One region of the Pseudomonas sp. FG36 genome, then DNA from elsewhere that is predicted to be linked to it. Evidence: riboswitches for the same ligand, from Rfam matches in the RefSeq annotation. Region 1 holds a riboswitch; each other region holds the start of a gene.
The links. Region 1 has a riboswitch for cobalamin ahead of ACODS9_RS00055 (ABC transporter substrate-binding protein). Riboswitches for the same ligand answer to the same signal wherever they lie in the genome.
Positions count from the first base shown of each region.

Region 1 (2,257 bases):
CCTGGCGCACCTGTGCGCGCCGGTGTTCGTGCTGCTTACCGGGCTATCGGCCTGGTTGTATGGCGAGAAGTACCAGGGCCGTGGCGATGTCTCGGTGTTCCTGTTCAAACGCGGTCTGTTCCTGGTACTGCTGGAATTCACCCTGGTCAACTTCGCCTGGACCTTCGAGTTGCCTCCGAGCGTGATCTACCTGCAGGTGATCTGGGCCATCGGCCTGAGCATGCTCGCCCTGTCGCTGCTGGTGTGGCTGCCGCGCCCGGCGCTGCTCGCCCTCGGCGCGCTGATCGTCGCCGGTCACAACCTGCTCGATGGCCTGCACTTCGGGCCGGAATCGGCGCTGCATGTGCCATGGGCGATCCTGCATGAGCGCAGTTGGCTGGAGGTGGGCGAACATCTGCGCCTGCGCACGTCCTACCCGCTGTTGCCGTGGATCGGCGTGATCGCCCTGGGTTATGGGCTCGGGCCGTGGTTTGCCCGGGGCAGCGACGCCGGCAAGCGCCAACAGCGCCTGCTATGGGCCGGCGCGGCGTTGCTGCTGGGGTTCGGCGCGCTGCGCCTGCTCAATGGCTACGGCGAAGCCCCCTGGAGCCTCTACGCCAGCGTCGGGCAGACGCTGATGAGCTTCTTCAATATCACCAAGTACCCACCGTCGTTGCTGTTCCTGGCCCTGACCCTCGGCGTCGGCCTGCTCCTGCTGCGCGGCTTCGAGCGTGCCGGCGACGCCCGCTGGATCGGCCCGCTTGCGGTGTTTGGCGCAGCGCCGATGTTCTTCTACCTGCTGCACCTGTATGTGCTCAAGCTGCTGTACGTGGCCTGCGTGGCGCTGTTCGGCCTGAACCAGGGCCGCTATTTCGGTTTCGATGGCATCGGGGCGGTATGGCTGACCGCCGTGCTGCTGCCACTTGCCCTGTACCTGCCGGTGCGCTGGTTCGCCCGGCTGAAAGCGCGCCGGCGCGATATCGCCTGGCTCAAGTACCTGTAAAAGCGTTTTCACCCGACAGCCCGATGGTCTACCATGCCGCCCGCCGGTTTCCACACGGAATCAAAAGGGAATCCCGGGCTCGCCACTGGCGATCCAAAGGGAACTGCCCCCGCAACTGTAGGTGCCGAGCCTGCGCCATCGATGCCACTGGGTCTGCCGACCCGGGAAGGCTGGCGCCGGCCTGGACGCACCAGTCAGGAGACCTGCCGGCACGCATTCACCAACCGGCGGGGTGTCCGGGATGGTCATCCGCCCTGGCCGCGTGCTTGCGCAGGCTGCCGGGCGATGCCTGTCCGTGGGCCATTCCGTGCACCACCCAGGAGATCGCCCCACCATGCCGCACCGCCTCGCCGCCCTCCTCGCCGGCCTGTCCCTGTCGGGCCTGGCCCACGCCAGCACCACCCTGTACCCGCTGACCGTCGACAACTGCGGCATGCCGCAGACCTTCACCCAGGCCCCGCAACGGGCGGTGACCGTCGGCCAGGCCGGCACCGAGCTGCTCTATGCCCTGGGCCTGGGTGAGCGGCTGGCCGGCACCTCGCTGTGGTTCAACAACGTGCTGCCGGAATTCAAGGCGCAGAACGACAAGGTCCCGCGCCTGGCCGACAACGAACCGAGCTTCGAGGCGGTGGTCGGCAAACGTCCGCAACTGGTGACGGCGCAGTTCGAATGGATGATCGGCGCCCAAGGGGCGGTCGGCACCCGCGAACAATTCCAGGAGCTGGGCATCCCCACCTACCTGCTGCCCTCGGACTGCGAGGGCAAGGACAACCTGGTGGGCGCCGACGGCACCCGCCTGCAGCCGTTCAAGGTGCAGAGCATCTACAAGAGCGTCAGCCAGCTGGCCGAGATATTCGACGTGCAGGAGCGTGGCGCGCGCCTGAATGCCGAGCTCCAGGGCCAACTGGAACAGGCCAGGCAGCGCCTGGCCGGCCAGGACCTGGCGCACACCAGCGCGCTGTTCTGGTTCTCCAGCGCCGACCTCAAGACCGACCCCTATGTCGCCGGCCGCCAGGGCGTGGCCGACTACATGCTGCAGACCCTTGGCGTGCGCAACGTGGTCGAGTCCAGCGAAGAATGGCCTACCGTGGGCTGGGAAACCCTGGTCAAAGCCAACCCCACCTGGCTGATCGTCGCGCGCATGGACCGCCGCCGCTACCCGGCCGACGACTACCAGAAAAAACTCGACTTCCTGCGCAGCGACCCGGTCACGCGCAATATGGACGCGGTCAAGCACGGCCGGATCATCGTCCTCGATGCCGACGCCATGCAGGC
Region 1 is NZ_JBMDJQ010000001.1:8,054-10,310, reverse strand. Features, by position in the region: gene ACODS9_RS00060 (acetyltransferase domain-containing protein) at 1-982, shown strand, start outside; cobalamin riboswitch at 1,010-1,207, shown strand; gene ACODS9_RS00055 (ABC transporter substrate-binding protein) at 1,317-2,257, shown strand, end outside.

Region 2 (2,257 bases), on a different contig from region 1:
TTGTTCAGTACCACCAGGTCGGCGCTGGCCAGCTGGTCGGCGAACAGTTCGTGCAGCGGCGACTCGTGATCGAGGTTGGGGTCAAGCTTGCGCTGGGCGTCGACCTGGTCCGGGTAGGCGGCAAAGGTGCCGGCGGCCACGGCCGGGCTGTCGACCACGGTGATCACCGCATCGACGGTGCAGGCGTTGCGGATCTCCGGCCACTGGAAGGCCTGCACCAGGGGTTTTGGCAGGGCCAGGCCGCTGGTTTCGATGAGGATATGGTCGAGATCGCCGCGGCGCGCCACCAGCTCGCGCATCACCGGGAAGAATTCTTCCTGCACGGTGCAGCACAGGCAGCCGTTGGCCAGCTCGTAGACGCGGCCGTTGGCCTCTTCCTCGGAGCAGCCGATGCTGCACTGCTTGAGGATCTCGCCATCGATGCCCAGCTCGCCGAATTCGTTGACGATTACCGCGATGCGGCGGCCCTGGGCGTTGTCGAGCATATGGCGCAGCAAGGTGGTCTTGCCCGAGCCGAGGAAGCCGGTAACGATGGTGACGGGGAGCTTGGCCAGTGTTTTCATGTCGCGATGCCCTTGGCAGCAATGGCGCGGGCATGCAGGACGACAGCCACGGCCCGTGTCGGCCTGGCTGTTTCGCCACCGGATCACCCCGCCCGGTTGAAAGTCGAAAACGTTGCGAGGCAGGTCTCCTGGCTTGCACCGCCGGCCATCAAAGCCGGTGGGATGGCGCCTTCCCGCGCGTGCGCAGTGGCTGTGCCGAACCCTTCAGTGCCTACAGTTGCGGGGGCAGCCGCGGCTTGTACCGCGTTCCCGTCTTAGCCCGGGACAACGCCCGGGAACCTCGAACCGGCAAGGCTACGCAGTGCCTGCCTGGCGGTCAACCGCCGCGGCGATTGACGCAGGCCCGGCCCCGTGATTTGCTAGCGCATTGCGTTCAGGTGCCCCCAACGGGGGTGAAACGGGAAACCGGTGCGTCGCGCCTCCTTTAGAAGAGGGCCGACAAAGCCGGTGCTGCCCCCGCAACGGTAAGCGAGAGAAGCGTCAGACCACTGTGCCCATCGTGCGGCATGGGAAGGTGACGTAGTCGATGGAGCCCCGCTCCACCTCGCCAGCCCGGAGACCGGCCTGACATGCTTGCAGAACACCCCGCGGTGGGCGGGCGCTGTCGTATCACCCGGGCCAGCCGTGCCCGGGGGCGTCGCGCCTGCCCGTTGCCACAACAAAAGCAGCAGAGGAACGCGTCATGCCCATCACCCACGCCAAACCCAGTATCGCCACCCCCGTCAGTCTCAGCCAGCGCCTGATCGTCGCGGTCGGCGCCAGCCTGCTGGGCCTGTGCCTGGTGTACTTCGCCGGTTTCTCGCACATCGAGGCGGTGCACAACGCCGCCCACGACACCCGCCACAGCGCCGCCTTCCCTTGCCACTGAGTACGCCCGCATGATCACGCGCATCGCCCGTACCGCGGGTTTCAGCGGCCTGCTCGCCGCCCTGCTGCTGACCCTGCTGCAAAGCTTCTGGGTCGCCCCGCTGATTCTCCAGGCGGAAACCTATGAAACCGCCGCCCCCGTCGCCGAACAGCATGAGCATGGCGAAGCCGCCGCGCCCCATGAGCACAGCGCCGAGGCCTGGGCACCCGAAGATGGCTGGCAGCGTATCCTGTCCACCACGGGCGGCAACCTGGTGGTCGCCGTCGGCTTCGCCCTGATCCTCGCCGCCCTGTACAGCCTGCGTGCCCCGGGCCGCGTGGCCACCGGCGCGCTGTGGGGCCTGGCGGGCTTCGCCGTGTTCTGCCTGGCGCCGACCCTGGGCCTGCCACCGGAACTGCCTGGTACCGCCGCCGCCGACCTTGGCCAGCGCCAGACCTGGTGGATCGGCACCGCCGCCGCCACTGCCGCCGGTCTGGCACTGTTGGTGTTCGCCCAGCACTGGCTGTTCAAGGTGCTCGGAGTCGCCCTGCTGGTGATCCCGCACCTGATCGGCGCACCACAGCCACCGGTTCATGAAAGCCTGGCCCCCGAGGCGCTGGAGACCCAGTTCAAGATCGCTTCGTGGCTGACCAACGCCGCGTTCTGGGTGGCCTTGGGCCTGCTCAGCGCCTGGTTGTTCCGCCGCTCCAGCCAGCACTGATGCGCGACATTGTTCCCCAGCCGGCGTTGTATGCCGGCTTTGGTTGCCGCCGTGGCTGCCCGGTCGAAACGCTCGCGGTGCTGCTGCGCCAGACCCTGACCAACCACGCCCTGCCCCTGTCGGCGC
Region 2 is NZ_JBMDJQ010000008.1:23,572-25,828, forward strand. Features, by position in the region: gene cobW (cobalamin biosynthesis protein CobW) at 1-563, opposite strand, end outside; cobalamin riboswitch at 665-861, opposite strand; cobalamin riboswitch at 923-1,145, shown strand; gene ACODS9_RS08595 (CbtB domain-containing protein) at 1,246-1,431, shown strand; gene ACODS9_RS08600 (CbtA family protein) at 1,442-2,131, shown strand; gene ACODS9_RS08605 (cobalamin biosynthesis protein) at 2,131-2,257, shown strand, end outside.
Region 2: another riboswitch for cobalamin. It lies ahead of ACODS9_RS08595 (CbtB domain-containing protein); the one in region 1 lies ahead of ACODS9_RS00055 (ABC transporter substrate-binding protein).

Region 3 (2,257 bases), on a different contig from region 1:
GAGGCGGGGTTCTCGCGGGCGCTGAGGTTCAGGCGTGAGCCGCTTTCGATGGGCCGGTCGAGGTCGAGGCTGGTCGCCTCCTTGGCTTGGTCGGACGTGGCCGTGACGTTGCTGGCGGGCAGGGTGAGGGTGTCGTCCTGCGCCCAGGCGCAGGTTGCGCTGCCAACGAGCAGCGCCAGAGTGGTCATGCGGAACATGCAAGGCTTCCTGGCTGAAATCAATGAGCGCACGCCCGCTGCCGATCAGGCAGTTCGAGGGCGTGGCGATGTCAGAACGCGAGAAGCGAAGCGGGGGAGGCGCGGGGATTGACCAGTGGCCAGCGCTGCTTGGGCAGGCGCGGCGCGGGTTGTCTGGGTAAGGGTTTGCTCGACTCCCCGGCGAGCAGGGCCAGCAAACCGAAGAACACCGCCAGCAGGATGGCGCTGAACAGGCTGGCGATCACGCAGTCGCCGCCGGCGGGCAGCACCGGGTCGGTGATGTCCTGGTCGCCCTTGAACACGCCGCTGCTGTCGGCCGCGCACCAGGCGGCGTCGTCGAGGCCGGCCAGGCGCAGCCCGGCCATCTGCCCATGGCCCATGGCGCACAGCAACGAGCCGAACAGGATGCTGAAATACAGCACCCAGGCGACTTGCGATCGTGTGTGGCGGGCCAGCTTCATCGGCAAAGCTCGAAGGGAACGGGAATAGGTTAGGCGTGCGGATTCTACAACTTTTGACACATCTGCCTAGAGTGATTGGCAGATAAAAAACACGCGAAACGATTCACCGGCCTTTGCTTGACGCACCTTGCCCCAAGGTGTTCAGATGCCGACCGATTTCAGGTGTCCCATGCCGCCGCGCATGGGGTGAAACGGGAAACCGGTACGCGCTTCGCGCCAGTCCGGTGCTGCCCCCGCAACGGTATGCAAGTGATGCCTTCGACAGACCACTGTGGCCCGCGCGTCATGGGAAGGTGAAGGCATCTTGTCTTGCGAGCCCGGAGACCGGCCTGGAATGTAGTAGGCAAACTCCTGCGGTGGGCGGGCATGGGCCGGTATTGGCGTGTGTGCGATCCGTGCTCCTGCGTGCTTCTGCGAAAGTCACTTTCGAGAAGAGCATGATTGCTGTGATTCACTCCCGACGTCGTTTCCCCAAGGCCCGGACCTTGTTCCTGGGCTGCCTGGCCAGCCCCCTGGCACTGGCCGAAAACACCCCCCTGATCCTCGACCAGCAGATCGTCGCCGCGCCGTCGGTGGAGTCGACCACGGTCGCCGCCATGGCCCAGTACGGCAGCAAGGTCGAGATCGTCAGCCGCGAGCAGATCGAGCGCGCCGGCCCCGGCGCCGACATCACCCGGGTGATGCAGATGTTCATCCCCGGCTTCTACGTAGCGCCGAAGAACGGCCCATTCGACTACGGCACCTACTCGCTGCTCGGCGGGCGCAACGACGACACACTGATCCTGCTCGACGGTGTACGCCTGAACAACCGCCTGTACGGCGGCCTGTACCTGGACACACTGCCGGCCAACGCGGTGGAGCGCATCGAGGTGCTCAAGGGCGGCCAGAGCCTGTTGTTCGGCACCCAGGCCGTGGCGGGAGTGATCAACATCGTCACCCGCAGCCCGCAACGTCGTCAGGCTTCAGGTGAGGTCAACCTGGGCCTGGACAGCTTCGCCGGCAGCAGCAAGGACGCCCGCGTCGAGCAGATCTTCAGCAATGGCTTCGGCGACCTGGGCCTGCTGGCCTATGTCAGCCACAACGTCTCCGACGGTTACCAGCCGTTTCGCAACCGCGACTACAGCGGCAACGTCAGCGACAAAAAGCGCGGCTACGAGGTGACCACCTTCGGCGGCAAGGCGATCCAGGCCTTCGGTGACGATGCGCGGCTGGAGCTGTTCTACCAGTACACAGACGCCAACCTCGATTTCGCCCGACCGGTGAACAACTACAAGACCACCAATGACCGCGTGCAGCAGATCGCCACGGCTACCTTCGAACAGCGCATCAGCGAGCGCCTGAGCTACTTCGTCAAGGGCCACGTCAACGACTGGGACACCCGCTACACCCGCATCAACAACCGCGCCGACGGCTCCCGCGACGTGGTCAACCACAACGACTACTGGGGCTTTACCGATTGGGGCGTGCAGGCCGAGGGCAAGGCCGAACTCGACGGCGGCCACGTGCTGGTGTTCGGTTCCGACAACCAGTGGTTCAAGGGCCAGGACGACGTGCTGGTGATCGACGACAACAAGGCCCAGGCCAATGCGTTGTACGCCC
Region 3 is NZ_JBMDJQ010000048.1:17,003-19,259, forward strand. Features, by position in the region: gene ACODS9_RS24570 (TonB-dependent receptor) at 1-197, opposite strand, end outside; gene ACODS9_RS24575 (DUF2946 family protein) at 269-658, opposite strand; cobalamin riboswitch at 802-1,005, shown strand; gene ACODS9_RS24580 (TonB-dependent receptor plug domain-containing protein) at 1,096-2,257, shown strand, end outside.
Region 3: another riboswitch for cobalamin. It lies ahead of ACODS9_RS24580 (TonB-dependent receptor plug domain-containing protein); the one in region 1 lies ahead of ACODS9_RS00055 (ABC transporter substrate-binding protein).